Regions from separate parts of the Priestia sp. LL-8 genome, predicted to be linked through region 2. Evidence: predicted binding sites of a transcription regulator. Region 2 holds the regulator's gene; each other region holds the start of a gene.
What was found. The regulator Rex, encoded in region 2, represses fermentation and respiration genes when NADH is low (regulators of the CRP and FNR family bind a similar motif). The targets are predictions, from matches to a motif close to TTGTGAAATATTTCACAA.
Positions count from the first base shown of each region.

Region 1 (6,480 bases), 4.8 Mb from region 2:
AACAGAAGCCATGCCAATGCCTAGTCCTCCAATAATTCGAGAAATAATCACAAAAGAGATGGATGAAGATAGCGCTTGCATAATTGCGGATACGATAAATAAAGAAGCTGCTAAAAGCAAGATGCTTTTTCTACCGAATCGATCACTCAGTTTTCCTGAAGCAAGTACCCCAACAGCACCACCGAGCAGCAAACTAGATACAACAAAACCTACCATCGTTGGACTAAGATTAAAATGCACTTCCATCAACCCAATAGCCCCTGAAATGACGGCTGTGTCATAGCCGTAAAGTAACCCTCCAAAAGCAGCTGCACATGAAATGAAAATAACAAAAAGTAGATTTCCTTTTTGCTCCTTATACTCGTCAGAAGTTACTTTTACTATCCCCATATAAATTCCTCCTTTGAATCGCGGTCACTATTTTAATAAAAAAACGTTATACGTAAAACGTTTTCATAAAAGATGTTTTTATGTTAAACTAAAAATTATAAATAATCAAACTATTTTTTAACTTTTATATGAATTATGTACGTTTTGTTATCAATCAATAGGGAAGAAAAAGTAGGGGGGAAGAGAAATATGGCGTTTATTCAATGTGATTTTTTTTCAGAAGTATTGCAAATAAGTACTTCAATGAACGTTTTGATACCGCAGCAAACAAAATCTCAGATTGGTTTACAAACCAATATAAGAAGTGAGAAACACCCTACGCTCTATTTATTACACGGTCTTTCTGATGATCATACGATATGGATGAGAAGAACTTCGATTGAACGCTACGCATCAGAATTAGGACTTGCAGTTGTAATGCCAAATGTAGATCGTAGCTTTTATAGAGATATGGCTTATGGAAAGAAGTATTGGACGTTTGTAACAGAAGAACTTCCTCAATTGGCTAGGTCATTCTTTCCGTTATCGGAAAAAAGAGAAGATAATTTTGTGGCTGGTCTTTCTATGGGAGGGTACGGCGCTTTAAAATGGGCGTTTTGCAAACCACATCAATTTTCTGCAGCTGCCAGTTTATCAGGAGTGATGGACGTTGAAGGGCTTGGAGGACGAGGAGAAGTTCAGCTCTTAGATTATCCTTTGATTTTTGGCATGCCGCCTGTTATTAGACCTGAGGATGATCTTTTTTGGCTGCTTGAAAATCGCCAGCGCTATGGAGAAGTGACTCCGCGTATTTATCAATGCTGTGGAACGGAAGATTTTTTATATCAGGAAAATAAACGTTTTTCCGAGCGATGTAAGCAAGAGCCTATTTGTTTTACATATGAAGAAGGAAAAGGAAGTCACGACTGGGCATATTGGGATCACAAAATTCAAGATGTGTTAAAGTGGCTGTTTAGTGAAAAGTAGGGAAGGTAGTTTTGGGTGGTTCCGACTTCTAGTAGTATAATAAAGAAAAATGTTTACTTGGTCGATAGACTAAAAGGAAATAGGAGTCGGTACGAATGGGGAGAAAAAAAGTCACGATTACAGAAGTAGCAAAAGAAGCGGGTGTTTCATTAGCTACGGTATCAAGAATCTTTAATAATAAAGACGGTAAAATTAAAATCAGTGAAAAAACAAAACAAAAAGTACTAAAAGCAGCAGCTCATTTAGGGTATCAGACGAATCCATTTGCGGCAGCTCTGCGTGCCCAAAAAACAGGGATTATCGGGATATTAATTAGAGATTTAAAAGACCCGTTTTTAATTGAACTGTTAAAAAAGGTACAGCAACAAGTCCAAAGTCGAGGGATGGACGTTCTTATTGGACATACGGATTACCAAGAAGCAACGGCTGAGCGTCAATTAAATGTGATGATGAATCATTGGTTTGATGGGGTCATTCTATTAGATTACGTAGCGGCTCATCATCCGTTTGTAGACGTATTAAAACAATATCAAACGCCTTACGTTTCTCTTACAGGAGACGGCTCTTCTGCACTTTGGCCAATTGTACATGTAGATGATGCGGTGGGAATGCAATTAGCTGTTGCTCACTTAACGGACCTTGGCCATAATAATATCGGGTTCGTTGGAAAAGCTGTAAGCGGAGTGGAGCACCGTCTGTCTCTTTTTTATCAATATGTACCGTCAGCAAACGCAAAGTTTGTGAAAGAAAATATGAATAACTCAGATGAACTATATCAGTTTATAAATGAGCTAGCTCATCATCCAGAGCCCCCAACTGCGCTTATTTGTGCTACGGATGACATTGCTCTGAAAGTGATACACTGTGCGTGGCAAAACGGGCTTCACGTTCCAGCAGATTTGTCTGTGATAGGGTTTGATGATATTACAGAAGCTAGTGAAGCGCAGCCTCCGCTAACAACTATCCGTCAACCGATGGAAAAAATGGCTGAAAAAGCAGTAAACCTCTTACTTCAGCAAATTCAGGATCAGCAAGAAATAGATCAGGTACAGTATAAAATGGCACCTGTATTAATAGAGCGTGAGACCACAAAACGTATGAATTGATAAGGAATGTATATACTATTCCTGAAAGTGTGAGACAAAAAGTCCACACTTTTTTGCATTAACCATTGCGTCCACTTCCCTCTTTCTTATACACTGTATGCTGTAGGGGAAAAAACCAAGCTTTAATATGTTTGGAGCGATTTGATGACACAGCAAAAATTAGATAAATATGAAATTATGGACGTTAGCTTACTAGCAGGTAAAATTATGTTAGAAAGCGGAGCAGAAACGTATCGAGTAGAAGACACAATGATGCGGATTGCAGCGTCTTACGGTATAAAAAAATCCCACAGCTATGTGACGCCAACAGGGATCATGTTTTCACTTGAAACGAAAGAACCGACGAAAACGAAGTTAATTCGTATTTCCGAACGAACGACAGATTTAAAAAAAGTAACTATGGTAAATAGCGTCTCAAGAACCATCAGTCAAGGAAACATCTCCTTGGAGGAAGCGTATGAAATGCTACAAGAAATTGAAGCAACGAACGTAGCTTTTCCACTATGGGTTCAACTTGCAGCTGCATCCATTTCTAGCGGATGCTTTTTAATCATGTTTCAAGGTTTATGGACGGACTTTATTCCAGCGATGTTTTCAGGAGGTCTCGGATTTTTAACCGTGGTGTATTTCCACCGTCTTATTCCGATTCGCTTTTTTGCTGAGTTTACCGCTTCGTTAGTTATTGGACTTTTATCAGCTCTTTTAGTCGCTTCAGGACTGGGCACGCAAATTGATAAAATTATTATTGGATCCGTTATGCCTCTCGTTCCTGGCTTATCCATTACCAATGCAGTGCGAGATTTAATGGCGGGACATTTACTGTCTGGATTATCAAAAGGAGCAGAAGCGTTTCTGACGGCATTCGCTATTGGTGCAGGTATTGCCATTGTATTTACGCTTCTATAGAAGGGAGGCATCATATGCATATCGTAGAGCAGATAATTACAAGTTTTATTGCTTCAGCAGCGTTTGGGATCATTTTTAATGTTCCACGTGAATCATTATTAAAAAGTGGCTTTGTCGGAATGATTGGCTGGCTCATTTACTATTTGCTAACGTTCTATGGTGTAGATGAAATTCCAAGCACTGTAGCATCGGCCTTCTTTATTGCTATTATTAGTCAAATTTACGCAAAAATTTATCGTACGCCGATCATTATTTTCACCGTAGCAGGTATTATTCCGCTCGTTCCAGGGGGAACAGCATACGATGCCATGCGTAACTTTGTAGAAAATAATTATAATGAAGCGATTAGTCTTGCAGCAAAAGCCTTTATGATTTCGGGTTCAATTGCCATTGGTATTGTATTTTCTGAAGTCATTAACCAAATCATTCGTCAATCTAAATTAAATGCGAAAGCAAAATATCGACCGTAGAGAAGCAAGCTCAAATCAGAGCGTGCTTTTTTTATGAAAAAATAAAGAGTTCCTTCCCTTTTTCGTCACAAGAAAGTCACGTTTTAGTCTAAAAACGTTCAAAAAATGTACGTGCACAGCTAAAAAAATAGACTATACTATGTAAATAGAAAGAGACACATTACATATGTTTGTGAAATGTTGAGCATATTTCTCGAATTGTTATGCTCAATATTTCACAATATAAGTAAAAGATGCTCAGAAATGAGCAAAGTATCTATGGAAATGATGAATGTTCTTATATATGAAAGGAGAAAGAAGATGGATACAGTCATACTATCACGTATTCAATTTGCATCAACGACGCTGTTTCATTTTATCTTTGTACCGCTGTCTATCGGCCTTGTCTTTTTAGTAGCGATCATGGAAACGATGTACGTAGTAAAAAAAGATGAACAGTATAAAAAGATGGCAAAGTTTTGGGGGCACTTATTCCTGATTAACTTTGCTGTCGGAGTCGTAACAGGTATTTTACAAGAATTTCAGTTTGGCATGAACTGGTCAGAGTACTCAAGGTTTGTAGGAGATGTATTCGGTGCGCCGCTTGCTATTGAAGCACTGCTAGCGTTTTTTATGGAGTCCACGTTTCTCGGGCTGTGGATTTTCGGGTGGGATCGTTTGCCTAAATGGCTGCACTGTCTATGTATTTGGCTTGTTAGTCTAGGTACTATCTTCTCAGCGTTCTTTATTTTAACGGCTAATTCTTTTATGCAGCATCCGGTCGGAATGGAGCTAAATAATGGCCGTTTAGAAATGAATGACTTCTTTAAATTGTTAACAAACGGTCAGCTGTGGGTTGAATTCCCTCATACAATTTTAGGTTCGTTTGCAACAGGCGCCTTTTTTATCACGGGTGTCAGTGCTGTTATGCTCTTGAAGAAAAAACATGTGACTTTTGCCAAAAAATCATTTCAAGTTGCTATCCTTGTAGGGTTAGTTTCAGGTGTCGGAATTGCGCTATCTGGGCATGAACAGGCTGGATACTTAGTTAAAACACAGCCGATGAAAATGGCCGCAAGTGAAGGATTGTGGGAAAACAGCGGAAGTCCAGGTGCTTGGACAGTAACAGCAAATATTCACCCTGATGAAAAGAAAAATACGAGTGAAATCAAAATACCTTATTTATTAAGCTTCTTATCATACGGGAAGTTTTCAGGCTCCGTTCCTGGAATGAACGAGCTTCAGCAGCAGTATACGGCGAAATATGGAGAAGGAAATTATATTCCACCCGTTCGAACAACGTTTTGGAGTTTCCGCATTATGGCTGGTCTAGGTGGCGTATTATGTGCACTAGGCATTTGGGGTACGTACTTGCTTTCTCGTAAAAAACTTCAAGAAAGCAAACTATTTTTACGTATTATGACGATTGCCATTGCCTTTCCGTTCCTTGGAAGCTCAGCAGGTTGGATTATGACAGAGATTGGCCGTCAGCCTTGGGTTGTATTTGGCTATATGAAAACCGAAGACGCCGTGTCTCCTGGTGTAACAGCAGGTGAATTACTGTTTTCTATTATCTCGTTTTCGTTCTTTTATTTAATTTTAGCTGTGATTATGGTGTTCTTGTTCGTTAAAGAAATTAAAAAAGGTCCAGATCACGATCACGAAGCACATACAAAAGTAACATCAACTGATCCGTTTACAAAGGAGGGATACAATGTTTTCTCTTAATGAATTCTGGTATTTACTAGTATCCATTCTGTTTGTTGGTTTTATCTTTTTAGAAGGTTTTGATTTTGGGATTGGAATGGTGTCTCGTTTTTTAGGAAGAAACGACTTAGAGCGACGAGCCTTTATTAATACAATCGGTCCTTTTTGGGATGCAAATGAAGTTTGGTTAATTTCAGCAATCGGTGCTATGTTTGCCGCTTTTCCAAACTGGTATGCAACGCTATTAAGCGGGTCATATGTTCTTTTTGTTCTTCTGTTGCTTTCGCTTATTGGCCGCGGCGTAGCATTTGAATTTCGAGGAAAAGTTGAAAAACAAGCGTGGAAAAATGCGTGGGATTGGGTTATCTTCTTTGGAAGTCTTTTTCCACCGCTCATTTTCGGCATCTTATTTTCAGCGCTAATGAAAGGACTGCCTGTTGAGCGCAACATGCAAATGAATGCCGGCTTTTCGGATATTGTGAATCTATATACTATAACGGGCGGTGTTACATTAACAATGCTTTGCTTATGGCACGGACTTATTTTTGCGACGATCCGTACGATGGATGACATTAGAGATCGTTCACGAAAAGTGGCCATGAAGCTTTTGCCTGTTAATGCCTTGCTGCTTCTTATTTTTTCAGGCATGACGTTTTTTGAAACAGATTTATTCAGTAATCATAGCCGCTTGATGCTATATACATTTTTCATCGGCATTTTCGTGTATTTACTAGCAGGTTTTTTCCTTACACGTAAAAAAGACGGATGGGCATTTGCTATGTCTGGCTTAATTTTAATTTTATCAATTTCCTCTATATTTGCAGGATTGTTTCCAACCGTTTTGGTTAGTTCAATCAATGAAGGCTATAGTTTAACGATTTATAATGCAGCATCAGGGAATTATTCCTTGAAAATTATGTCTTACGCTGCTATTGCGTTACTGCCTTTTGTGTTAG
Region 1 covers NZ_JAZAQH010000001.1:5,001,615-5,008,094, reverse strand. The annotation lists gene U9R83_RS26155 (sugar porter family MFS transporter) at 1-390, opposite strand, end outside; gene U9R83_RS26150 (alpha/beta hydrolase) at 580-1,356, shown strand; gene U9R83_RS26145 (LacI family DNA-binding transcriptional regulator) at 1,452-2,462, shown strand; gene U9R83_RS26140 (threonine/serine exporter family protein) at 2,607-3,368, shown strand; gene U9R83_RS26135 (threonine/serine exporter family protein) at 3,383-3,838, shown strand; gene U9R83_RS26130 (cytochrome ubiquinol oxidase subunit I) at 4,139-5,545, shown strand; gene cydB (cytochrome d ubiquinol oxidase subunit II) at 5,532-6,480, shown strand, end outside.
Region 1: the regulator Rex is predicted to act here: its motif matches at 4,042-4,059, upstream of U9R83_RS26130 (cytochrome ubiquinol oxidase subunit I).

Region 2 (6,480 bases):
TAATAAAGGACTTAGAGCAGCGCTAGAAGAGGCGTTCGCACCATTATCAAACATTGAGCTGATTATCCCGCCGCTATCTCTATGCACGGATAATGCCGCAATGATTGGAGCAGCAGCAAGCGTACGATTTGCTCAAGGAAAACGTTCAGATATGTCATTAAATGCAAACCCCGGTTTGGACTTGGAAGAGTAAGTGACGAATGAGATTTATTTCTCATTCGTCTTTTTTTGTGGATAAAAATGATTTATCAACAATATTCAATAAATTTAGAATTGACTGTGGATAATTATGTGGAAAAGTCCGTGCACTCAGTACACGGACCTGTTATCAACAAGTTTTAATTATGAAAATCAGACAGATATCCACTATTTATTCACAGAGTGGATAAAGCTTGTCCTAAAGCGCATGAACAAGTAAATAGGATGAATAGATACAAAAAAATATAGGCTATTCTTCTAGAAGCAGCTGCAGTTCTTCCCACTCTTCCATTAATGTGGATAACTGTGAAGAAATTTTTTCATTTTCACCGTTTAATCTTGATACTTCCTCGTGATTTTGATAAATTTCAGGGTCACAAAGAAGTTCTTCATTCGCCGCTTGTGCGGCTTCTAATTTGTTTACTTCAGTTTCAATTTCTTCAATGCGGCGTGTTCGCTGCCTCATCAATTTCTTTTGTTCTTTATCTTGTTTATAAGACTGTTTATCTACTTTTACCGTACGTTCTTCGTTTGCTTTTACATTTTCTAATTCTTTGATTTCTTCTATTTCTGCTTTCTTTTCTACATAATAGTCATAATCTCCAAGAAACTCTTCTACCCCTTCAGGAGATAGCTCGGCTATTTTGTTTGCAATACGATTAATAAAATAACGGTCATGTGAAACAAATAATAGAGTCCCCGGGTAATCAATTAACGCATTCTCCAGTACTTGTTTGCTATCTAAATCAAGATGGTTAGTAGGTTCATCTAAAATTAAGAAGTTAGCCTTTTGAAGCATGAGCTTCGCAAGAGCCAAACGTGCTTTTTCACCACCGCTAAGCGTGGAAACGATTTTCAGTACATCATCACCTGAAAAGAGAAAATTTCCAAGCGCTGTACGAATTTCTTTTTCAGGTTTGGATGGGTAGTCATCCCAAAGCTCATTTAAAACGGTTTTATTAGACGTTAAATTGGCTTGCTCTTGGTCGTAATAACCAACCATTACGTTTGAGCCAAAAGAAATGGTTCCAGTCTTGAAGCTTAGCTTATCCACAATACCTTTTAATAAAGTTGATTTCCCAACTCCATTAGGGCCAACCAACGCAAGGCTTTCACCTTTTTTAATTCGAAGGTTTGCCTCTTGCACGACATATTTGTTTTCATCATATCCAATAGACACGTTTTCGAGATTTAAGACTTCATTTCCGCTTTGACGCTCAATTTCAAACGAAAAACTAGCTGATTTTTCACCTTCATTAGGTCGGTTTATTAACTCCATTCGATCGAGCTGTTTACGTCTGCTTTGCGCACGTTTTGTAGTCGATGCGCGGGCGATGTTTCGCTGAATAAAATCATTCAGTTTTGCGACTTCATCTTGCTGCTTTTCGTACTGACGCAACTCTTTTTCATAGCGCTCGGCTTTTTGTACGAGGTATTTAGAGTAGTTGCCCGTGTACTTCACCGTTGTTTTTTGTGTGACTTCATACACTTGATTTACGACTTTATCAAGGAAGTAACGATCGTGTGAAACAATTAAAATAGCTCCTTCATACCCTTGCAGAAACTGTTCCAGCCATGCTAAAGTTTCAATATCTAAGTGGTTGGTAGGCTCATCGAGAATAAGCAAGTCTGGCTTTGTTAAAAGCAGTTTTGCAAGAGCCAAGCGCGTTTTTTGCCCACCGCTCAAGGAGGAAATAGGGGTGCTATAGTCAAAGTTTGAAAAACGGAAACCGTGAAGAATAGATCGTGTATCCGCTTCATATTGATAGCCGCCTAAATCTTTGAACGTTACTTGAAGCTGATCGTACTCTTTGGTTAGTTTTTCGTATTGAACTGAATCATTAAAAATATCTGGATCGCCCATCTTCGTTTCAAGCGTACGTAATTCTTTTTCCATCTTCTTTAACGGAGCAAAGACAGTCATCATTTCTTCCCATATGGAGAGTGTTGACTCAAGAACTGTATCTTGTCCCATATAATCAATGGAAACACCTTTAGGTTTGATAATCTCTCCGCTGTCATAAGAAAGCTGCTCAGCAATAATTTTTAATAAAGTTGATTTACCAGCACCGTTTCGTCCCACTAGGGCAATGCGGTCTTTTGATTGTACTTCTAACTTTATATTCGATAAAATGGGTTCTGCCCCATAGTATTTTGTAATACCGTTCAATTGTAGAATAATCATTTTTTCACCTCTAGTAGTATATCCATAGTGTATTTTAACATATTTTCAACTACAAGTTCTTCCTACAAGCGTTTGTAATTTGTAGAGGGACAAGGACAAATGATGAAGCGAATGTTTTGATTCATGAAATAAAATGATTTTACCTGCACATTTTATACAGGATACTATGTTAAAATAAGAGATAAGTGCATCTCTGAACTTATATATGATGGATGTAGAAAACCCGTCATGACTAACAAACGAATCCTTTGAAGGGCTAATTACTTCGTTCTAGCTACCGACTTTAAGTAGTGCTGGATAGACAAAAGCCGTCGGGGTGTGAAGCGGAGTATATATAAAACAAGAGAAAAGAGAGAGAATTGGAAGCGCTACCTCAAAGCGGTTGATGCTTTGTGAAAGGTAATGCAATATGACTTGAAAATGTTAGTAATGACATACATGAACTGAGGGGGTACAACGTGAACACTGAACAATTAAAAATACCACAAGCAACGGCTAAACGATTGCCGCTTTATTATCGTTTTTTGAAAAACTTGCATGCTTCTGGTAAACAGCGTGTGTCGTCAGCGGAGTTAAGCGAGGCAGTGAAAGTGGATTCTGCTACTATTCGTCGGGACTTTTCTTACTTTGGAGCATTAGGAAAAAAGGGATACGGCTACAATGTGAATTATTTACTTACATTTTTCCGTAAAACGTTAGACCAAGATGAAGTAACGAAAGTAGCACTGATTGGCGTAGGGAATCTAGGAACGGCCTTTTTAAATTATAATTTTATTAAAAATAATAACACCAAAATTGAGTGCGCTTTTGATGTGATAGAAGATAAAGTCGGTACAAAAGTGGGCGACGTGCCGGTTTATCACCTTGACCAATTGGAAGATTATATGAGTGATGACATCTCAGTAGCGATTTTAACCGTTCCTGCCACTGTTGCTCAGCAAATTACCGATCGTTTAGTGAATTGCGGAATTAAAGGGATTCTAAACTTCACTCCTGCACGCTTAAACGTACCCGATGAGATTCGACTGCATCATATTGATCTTGCTGTAGAGTTACAGTCGCTTGTCTATTTTTTGAAAAATTATCCTGTTGAATAAGGTGGACTGTGTTACGATTTCCTTAAGTCTAAATTAATAAGGAGAGTGGGAATATGGGGATTGGAGCAGGCAGTTGGATTATTATTGCGATTGTAGCACTGCTTATTTTTGGACCGAAACGGTTACCGGAGCTAGGAAGATCAGTCGGGCAAACGCTTAGAGAGTTTAAGCATGCCGCTAGCGGGGCATCAGATGATCGTGAAAAAGATAAACAGCGTCAAGTAGATGACAAAGAGTAAAAGGGTGATCATAGTATGACCGAACAAGAAATGTCAATATATGATCATATAGGAGAGCTGCGAAAACGCATTTTAATTGTTTTATTTTTCTTTGTCATTGCCACAGTTGCCGGCTTTTTTATAGCGGATAAGGTTATTGTCTATTTACAGCATGCTGATGAGGCAAAAAATTTAACGATGAATGCATTTAGGCTAACAGACCCAGTTAAGATTTATATGCAGTTTGCTGTTATTATCGGCTGTGTACTTGCAGCTCCTGTTGCACTGTATCAACTTTGGGCATTTATTAGTCCTGGTTTATATGAAAAAGAGCGTAAGGTAACGCTTGGATATATTCCTGTTTCCATTTTTCTCTTTATCGGCGGTGTCTCTTTTTCTTATTTTGTGTTGTTTCCATTTGTCGTTGATTTTATGACGCGCGTTTCCGATGAGCTGAATGTAAACCAAGTGATTGGCATTAATGAATACTTTTCTTTTTTAATGCAGCTCACACTGCCTTTTGGCCTGTTGTTTCAGCTTCCTGTCGTCGTCATGTTTTTGACGCGATTAGGAATTATAACGCCTATGTTTTTATCTCAAATTCGAAAGTATGCCTATTTCGTACTGCTAGTTATTGCCGCACTTATTACACCACCGGAATTGCTCTCGCACATGATGGTGACAGTGCCGCTCTTAATACTGTATGAAATCAGCATCATTATTTCCCGCATTTCGTATCGCAAAGTGTTAAAGGCAAGGGCAGAGCAAGAAAGAGAAGATGTTAGTATGTAAAAAAAACCACTGAAACAGTGGTTTTTTTATTTAGATGAATCATCTTGATTTTTATATTGCTGCTGCAACTTTTTAATTTTATAGTGCAAGATAAAGATGCGAACCGCAAACCTGAAATCGAATGCGGCTACGAGTGCAAATAAGATTGTGGGGAAGTTCCAAACGGTTTCCTGAGCATTTTGAATAGCCAGGTAGGTGAATAAAATCCCCATAATAATATAAATAAACCCTCGTGTTAAAGGGATATTCTTCATAAAAACATGCCTCCAAAAATAAACTGCATTTGTTCTGCTTGTTTTTGCATTTCTATAATTTTATCTGCAAAAATAGTTTGAGATAAAATAACGATTGTATTCATCAAAACGTGAGCAATAATAGGTACAACAATTAGTCTCGTCCTTGCATAAAGGAATGCAAATACAAATCCCATAGCTGTATACACAAGTAAATGTTTAAAATCCCAGTGTACCGCAGCGAAAATAAGGGAACTAATAAATGCAGAGATAAAGAAATTGTATCGTTTGTGAAGAGAGCCAAAAATAATCTTTCGGAAAATAATCTCTTCTAGTATTGGTCCAATAACAGACGTAACGACAATAAGGAACGGTGTTGCTTTAACAAGGTTAACAATATTTTGTGTGTTTTCAGATACTTGGGTAATGCCAAGAGCGTGCTCAATCATACCTGCTACAGCTTGACCAGCCATAGCGAGAAACACCCCAAGGACTGACCAGACAACAGCAATCGTTTTTCCAGCATGTTCTATACGCATGGACATGTCACGGCGCAGCAGCAGTAAGACAATAAGTAAACCAAGGATAAAGCTGATGATGGTCCAATAAGTCAAAAGCATGACATTCGCTGTTCGAACTGGATATTGATCAAACATTCCTGTTAATTTTAACAGCGGTATACCAACAACTCCTGAAAACTGCATAAGGATGTAGGTGAGAATAACATACCAATAACGTTTTTCCAATCTTCTATACTCCTTTAAAAGGTTTTTATGTATATATGTCGAAGAAGTACTGTAAAGTTAGTAATTTCTTCTTGCTCGTATTGTAACATACATATTATTGAACAGAGAAAAGAATGCTTTATTTCTCAAAATCGTCGAAATCTAAGACTATTATATGTAGTTGTTGTAAATTTTAAATTTTTTTTGTTTAATACTTGCAAAAAAAACCCACTTTGTTTTAATATAATAATTGTGTTAGCACTCGTTGAGGTTGAGTGCTAATAAAAATGCAAACATATTATTTGAGGAGGTTGTTTCACTTGTTAAAGCCATTAGGTGATCGCGTAGTGATTGAACTTGTAAAATCTGAGGAAAAAACAGCAAGCGGTATCGTGTTACCGGACAGTGCAAAAGAAAAGCCACAAGAGGGTAAAATTGTTGCTGTAGGTACAGGCCGAGTATTAGAAAGCGGTGAGCGTGTAGCTTTAGAAGTAGCTGCGGGCGATCGTATCATCTTCTCAAAATATGCGGGTACTGAAGTAAAATACGAAGGTACTGAATACTTAATTTTACGCGAAAGCGATATTTTAGCTGTAATCGGCTAATTTTAACCACAAACTTATCATACGTAAAAAATAGATTATTAAGAACATCTTGAGGAGGTCAAAGAACATGGCAAAAGACATTAAATTTAGCGAAGAAGCACGTCGCGCAATGCTACGTGGTGTAGATACATTAGCAAATGCTGTAAAAGTAACGCTTGGACCAAAAGGTCGTAACGTTGTATTGGAAAAGAAATTCGGTTCACCGCTTATTACAAATGACGGTGTAACAATTGCAAAAGAAATCGAATTAGAAGACGCATTTGAAAATATGGGTGCTAAATTAGTAGCCGAAGTTGCTAGCAAAACAAACGACGTTGCTGGTGACGGTACAACTACTGCAACAGTTTTAGCGCAAGCAATGATCAGAGAAGGTCTTAAAAACGTAACGGCTGGTGCTAACCCAATGGGTATCCGTAAAGGTATGGAA
Region 2 covers NZ_JAZAQH010000001.1:218,053-224,532, forward strand. The annotation lists gene tsaD (tRNA (adenosine(37)-N6)-threonylcarbamoyltransferase complex transferase subunit TsaD) at 1-193, shown strand, start outside; gene U9R83_RS01290 (ABC-F family ATP-binding cassette domain-containing protein) at 449-2,383, opposite strand; gene U9R83_RS01295 (redox-sensing transcriptional repressor Rex) at 2,842-3,480, shown strand; gene tatA (twin-arginine translocase TatA/TatE family subunit) at 3,534-3,719, shown strand; gene tatC (twin-arginine translocase subunit TatC) at 3,735-4,490, shown strand; gene U9R83_RS01310 (YdiK family protein) at 4,517-4,744, opposite strand; gene U9R83_RS01315 (CPBP family intramembrane glutamic endopeptidase) at 4,741-5,469, opposite strand; gene groES (co-chaperone GroES) at 5,769-6,053, shown strand; gene groL (chaperonin GroEL) at 6,121-6,480, shown strand, end outside.

Region 3 (6,480 bases), 280 kb from region 2:
GTACGGTTGCATTCTTCACGCGCAGCTGCGACTTCTCCTTGAATCGCTGCAATCGTATGGCGAACTTGTTCAGTGGCCTGAGAGGACTGTTCAGCAAGTTTTCGCACTTCTTCAGCTACTACCGCAAATCCTTTGCCATGTTCTCCTGCACGAGCTGCTTCAATACTAGCATTTAATGCAAGTAAATTTGTCTGGTCTGAAATACTATTAATCGTGAAAATAATAGATTCAATTTTTTTCATCTTATTTGTTAATTCTTCCATTACAGCTTGAACAGCGTGAATCGTTTGAGATGATTCAGTGGTTTGGTTGCGAAGGAGCTGCATTTGTTTTAAACCTTTTTCATTGATGCTTACAGCTTCAATCGTCATTTTATTAATCTGTGCGTTTTGTTCAATGACTTCTTCAATTTGCGAAGATAAACTCATCGTTTTATGATTAGTAGAGTCAGCATCAGAAGCTTGCTGCGTCGCCCCGCTCGCAATCTCATGGATAGCCCGGCCGATTTCCTCACTGGATGCAGTTGCTTCTTCAGATACGGCACTCAAATCTTCAACAGACGTTTTTACTGTCTCAACAGACGTCTGAACTGTTCCAATCAACGTTTTCATTTTAGCAACCATATCATTAAATAAATGAGTAAGCTCCCCAATTTCATCTTTTGACTTCGTCTTCACCTGAACCGTTAAATCGCCCGCTGTTACTTTGGCTACTTCATCTTTTAAGCGGCGAACCGGGTTAGTAATGATTCTTGAGAAAAAGATGGTTAACACGACTGATAATAAAATACCAATTAACGCAATCCAAATAATTACATTTAATAAATGATGAGCGCTTGCGAGCATTTCATTATAAATAAAGGCATTCCCTATCTTCCAATTCGTCCCTTCAAGAGTTTCGTATGCCATCACTCTCTCTTCGCCTTGAAAGGTATATTTCATGAAACCACTATTTCGATCTGCTTCATACATTTTTTGTATAAATGGCTGTTCCATTAAATTCTTTCCAGTTTCTGTTGGATGGACAAGAGCGGTAGCATTTTTGTCAAATAAAAATGCATATCCACCATAATTTACTTCCGCTTTTCCTACGATTGCTTTTAATGCATCTAAATCTAAATCAGTAGCTATAACGCCCAGCACCTTTTGAGTATCTGGGTCCAAAATGGCCTTTGCAATCGTCACGACTGTCTTTTTTGTTGCTGCATCCTCATATGGATCCGTATAAATTACTTGATCAGGTGATGCCACTGCTTGTTTGTACCAAACTCTTGAAGTCGGGTCATAACCTGATCCGTACTCTTGCTTAGGAACAGAATACATTCCTTTATTTTTTGTGCCTATGTATTCAAGTACTAAGTTAGGATACTTTTCTTTAAACTGTGTAAACTCTTTTTGAACTGTGTTCCATGTAAAATACGGATTTTTCTCTTGGTTTGTTTGATCTCCTTCTTGCTTAACAAAATTAACAATTACATCATTTTCACTATACGTCAGCAAAGAACGACTATACATGTCTAAGTACGTATGAATCGTTTCTCTTAACTCTTTCACTTGACTTTGAGACTGAACTTCTACATCTTTTTCTATTTGTGTTTTGGTAAATTGATAAACAGCCCCTGAAACAACTAATAATAAAATAGCTATAAAAATACTAAAAAATACTACGAGTTTTGCACTTAACCTCTTCATTCCCTCACCCTTCTACAAAAATCTTTATATTACTAATAACGGCTTTTCATTTTCACTTTTGAAGAAGTTTTTGTGATTTATTTCAAATTTCCCCAAAAATAAAACCAGCTCATCCTTTCATAACGAAAGAACGTGCTGGTTTTATTTTTGCTTTTCGTATGCATCAGGTTCAATATGAACAAGCGTATCTTTAATCTGATGCTCATCGTTCATCATATGTTCAATTTGATCAGCAATTTCATGGCTTTTAATAACATTTAAATGAGGATCTACTTTAACAGTTACATCAATCACGACTTGATTACCAAGCTTGCGCGCTTTCACATCTTCTACTTCTTTTACCCCTTCTACAAGCCCAATGCTTTCTTTGTAGTGTCCTAACTTTTCTTCATCAAATCCGTCCGTTAAAGAATGAGCCGCTTCTTTAAAAATCTCGATGGCTGTTTTACAAATAATAATTCCCACAGCAAAAGCAGCTACCACGTCCAGCCAGGGCAAGCCGAATTGCGAGCCGAAAATTCCCACAACAGCCCCTATGCTCACAAGTGCATCAGACAAATTATCTTTAGCAACCGCATATAAAGACTGGCTATCAAGTTTTTTAGCAAGCTTAATATTATATCGGTAGACACCACCCATAACAGCAGCCGCTCCAAGACCTACCCAAGCAGCCAGTAAATTGGGCGCTTCAGATTTGTCCATAAATAATGACTGACCCGCATCGACCAATACTTCTAGTCCAATGACCATCATGATAAAAGAAGCAATAAGTGAAGAGATATGTTCCGCTCTGGAATGTCCATAGGGATGATCATTATCACGAGGTTTTTTAGAGATTTTTAAGCCGACTAAGACGGCAATTGATGCAATAATATCTGTAACATTATTAAGACCGTCGGCTTTTAATGCAGAGGAAGCGGTGACACCCGCAATAATAAGTTTACATGCTGATAAAAAGATATATGATAAGATACTAACCCAAGCGCCTTTTTGGGCTTGCTCATAGTAGTTCTCCATCCCTTCAACTCCTTTATTCAAAATAAGCAAACTTAGTGTAACAAATGGATTTCGTGTGGGTCTATAGAAACATTATTGGCTGTTAACATACAAATAGAGAATGTTAAACTCTTTAGCTTTCTGCAAAACAAGTTGCCTTTACTCAACACTTTAAACGTTTGAGATTTTTCTAAATGTGGCACTTCATGTAGAAGGACCCTTTTTTTAAATCGCCCTGTAAAATTGTTTACTATTTTTTAAAGGGTGTGATTTTTATCACAGCCGAGGGTATTTATTCTTGTTACACTAACATTGTGAAAAACATCACAAAATAAAATTCAAAGGATGATACAAATGAAAACACAATTTACACCAAAAACACGAAAAGTTGCTGTTATCGGAACTGGTTTTGTTGGCTCAAGCTACGCTTTTTCAATGGTGAATCAAGGTATTGCCAATGAATTAGTGTTAATCGATATGAACAAAGAAAAAGCGGAAGGTGAAGCACGCGATATCAATCACGGTATGCCATTTTCCACACCGATGAAAATCTGGGCTGGAGATTATAAAGACTGTGCTGACGCTGATTTAGTAGTTATTACAGCGGGCGCTAATCAAGCTCCAGGGGAAACGCGCTTAGATCTAGTTGAAAAAAACGTTAAAATTTTTGAATGCATTGTAAAAGATATTATGAACAGCGGATTTGACGGCATCATTTTAGTCGCAACAAATCCAGTTGATATTCTCGCACACGTTACACAAAAAGTATCAGGATTACCAAACGAACGGGTAATTGGTTCAGGAACGATTCTTGACACAGCTCGCTTCCGCTACTTGTTAAGCGACTATTTCGAAGTAGATTCTCGCAACGTCCACGCTTATATTATGGGGGAACATGGAGATACGGAATTTCCTGTTTGGAGCCACGCGCAAATTGGCGGCGTGAAGCTCGAACATTTTATCAATACTGCTGCTATTGAAAAAGAACCGGATATGAAGCATCTATTCGAACAAACCCGCGATGCGGCTTACCATATTATTAATCGAAAAGGAGCGACTTATTACGGAATTGCAATGGGGCTTGTACGAATTACCAAGGCTATTTTAGATGATGAGAATTCTATTTTAACGGTATCTGCTTTATTAGAAGGACAATACGGTATTTCTGACGTGTATATCGGCGTACCAGCTATCATTAATAAAAACGGCGTGCGTCAAATTATTGAATTGAATTTAACTCCTCACGAACAGCAGCAGCTCGAGCACTCTGCTAGCATTCTTAAGCAAACTCGCGACAGAGCTTTTGTGTAACATCAAAAGATTTTTGCGGGGGACTCCCCCGCTCCTTTGTTTTAAATATGTAGTAGAGGTGTATGAATATGACGTGGACTCAGGTATATAATCCGTTAAATAATATTTGGCTTTCTGCACTAATTGCACTTATCCCCATTATCTTTTTCTTTATTGCTTTAACTCTTTTGAAATTAAAAGGACACATTGCTGCTGGTATTACAGTACTTCTTTCTATGATTATTGCTATTTATTTTTATGATATGCCTGCCTCAATGGTCTTAGGAGCCACAGGCTATGGGTTTCTGTATGCACTTTGGCCCATCAGCTATATTATTATCGGAGCGGTGTTCTTATACAAACTAACTGTCAAAAGCGGACAGTTTACTACCATTAGACAGTCTATTATTTCAATAACCGATGACCCCCGCTTGCAAATGCTGCTTGTTGCTTTTTCCTTTAATGCTTTTTTAGAAGGGGCAGCGGGATTTGGAGCTCCAATTGCCATTACAGCAGCGCTTCTAGTTGGACTTGGGTTCAAACCGTTAAAAGCAGCGGCGCTATGTTTAATTGCTAATACAGCTTCAGGAGCGTTTGGCGCTATGGGGATTCCTGTCATTGTCGCAGGACAAGTATCTGGCATAGATCCAAAAGAAATTGCTCATTTTCTTGGCACGCAGCTTCCGATTATTTCTTTTCTTATCCCTTTTTTACTTGTCTTTATTATGGATGGGATAAAAGGATTAAAAGACGTATGGAAAGCAACGAGCATCACAGCCGTTTCCTATGCACTAACACAGTATTTAACTGTTACATACATCGGCCCTGAACTTCCAAATATCACATCTTCTATTGTGAGTTTGCTTGCTCTTGCTTTTTATATTAAACGAACAAGCCCGGCAGCAGCTAAAAGCTTCAGCCTGTCACCAAAACAGATTTTAAAGGCTTGGTCTCCTTTTATTCTATTAACGATACTCGTTACGGCTTGGAGCATTTCTTTTGTCAAAACGATGCTTGAACATATGAACCTGCTTATTAACGTCCCATTTTTACACAATCACGTAATTAAAGCAGCGCCTTTAGTAAAGGATCCTACGCCTTACGCTGCTATCTTAAAAATAGACGTATTCGCAGCAACAGGTACAGCAATTCTTATCGCTTGTATCCTTTCAGTTTTCTTGCTTAACGTATCGCCAAAGGTGGCATGGACTACTCTTTTAGAAACCGTAAAAGAACTAGCAAGACCTATTATTACGATAATGATGGTCATTGCGTTTGCCTTTATTTCAAATTATTCAGGACAGTCTTCTACACTTGGATTGGCACTCGCTACTTCAGCTGCTTATTTTCCATTTTTATCTCCATTTCTTGGCTGGATTGGCGTATTTCTAACGGGGTCTGTCGTATCAAATAATGCGCTGTTCGGCAACTTACAGCTAACTACAGCTCAGCAAATTAATGTCTTGCCAGTTATTCTTGTAGCTGCTAATACTGCCGGCGGCGTAATGGCTAAAATGCTTTCTCCTCAATCAATTGCTGTCGCTGCCGGAGCAGTGGGACTGGCTGGAAAAGAAAGTGAATTGTTTAAATACACGCTCAAATACAGCATGGGATTTTTGATACTAGGGGGATTTGTTACCTTTTTGTTAGCTTGGTGGTTATGATAAAAAACTGCTAAAAATCCTGTTATTACCTTGTTTCTTTCATTTAAACAAACGTTTGATTATATAAAAAGGTCCTCAGTTAGCGCTGGGGACCTTTTTATTCTGAAATAAGTAAACCTATATTGCCAAATTGTTTTCCTTTATCTAATCGTTCGTAAGCTGCGACTGCCTCTGACAGCGGATAGAATCTATCGACGATTGGTTTAATTTGATGTTTCTCTATAAAATCCATCATGTCCACAAATTCTTCCTGACTTCCCATAGACGTGCCAAGTATATTGAATTGAGGATAAAAAATAGTTCTTAGAGGCAATTCAACTTTATTTCCAGAACTCCCCCCAAAATTAACAATTCTTCCATTTGGCTTTAGTATTTCAAGATACGTCGGAAATAAAGCTGCCCCCACACTATCAAGTATGATATCTACTTTTCTATTGTTGATTTCTTCTGTTAGGTTACTTCCACTGTCTAATGCATAATCAGCTCCATACTTTAGGGCTTGCTTTCTTTTTTCATCACTTCTAGAAGTAACCGTTACGTCAGCTCCGATAGCTTTTGCGAATAACAAGCCATAAGTCGCGACTCCGCTCCCTATACCAGGAATAAGTAGATGTTCTCCTTTTTTTAACTGCCCTTTTGTAAAGAGAGCTCTATACGCAGTTAAAGCCGATAATGAAAGAACGCCCGCTTGTTTCCATGATAGATAAGGCGGCTTTTGCACAACATTATCCGCTTTTATGATTACATACTCTGCAAACGTTCCATTCGATGGACCACCTAAAATTTTAGGCGTAAACGGAATGTCCTCTATACGATCCCACTCCAGACTTGGATTAATG
Region 3 covers NZ_JAZAQH010000001.1:496,968-503,447, reverse strand. The annotation lists gene U9R83_RS02675 (methyl-accepting chemotaxis protein) at 1-1,691, opposite strand, end outside; gene U9R83_RS02670 (cation diffusion facilitator family transporter) at 1,833-2,708, opposite strand; gene U9R83_RS02665 (L-lactate dehydrogenase) at 3,042-3,998, shown strand; gene U9R83_RS02660 (lactate permease LctP family transporter) at 4,061-5,641, shown strand; gene U9R83_RS02655 (zinc-binding dehydrogenase) at 5,739-6,480, opposite strand, start outside.
Region 3: the regulator Rex is predicted to act here: its motif matches at 3,000-3,017, upstream of U9R83_RS02665 (L-lactate dehydrogenase).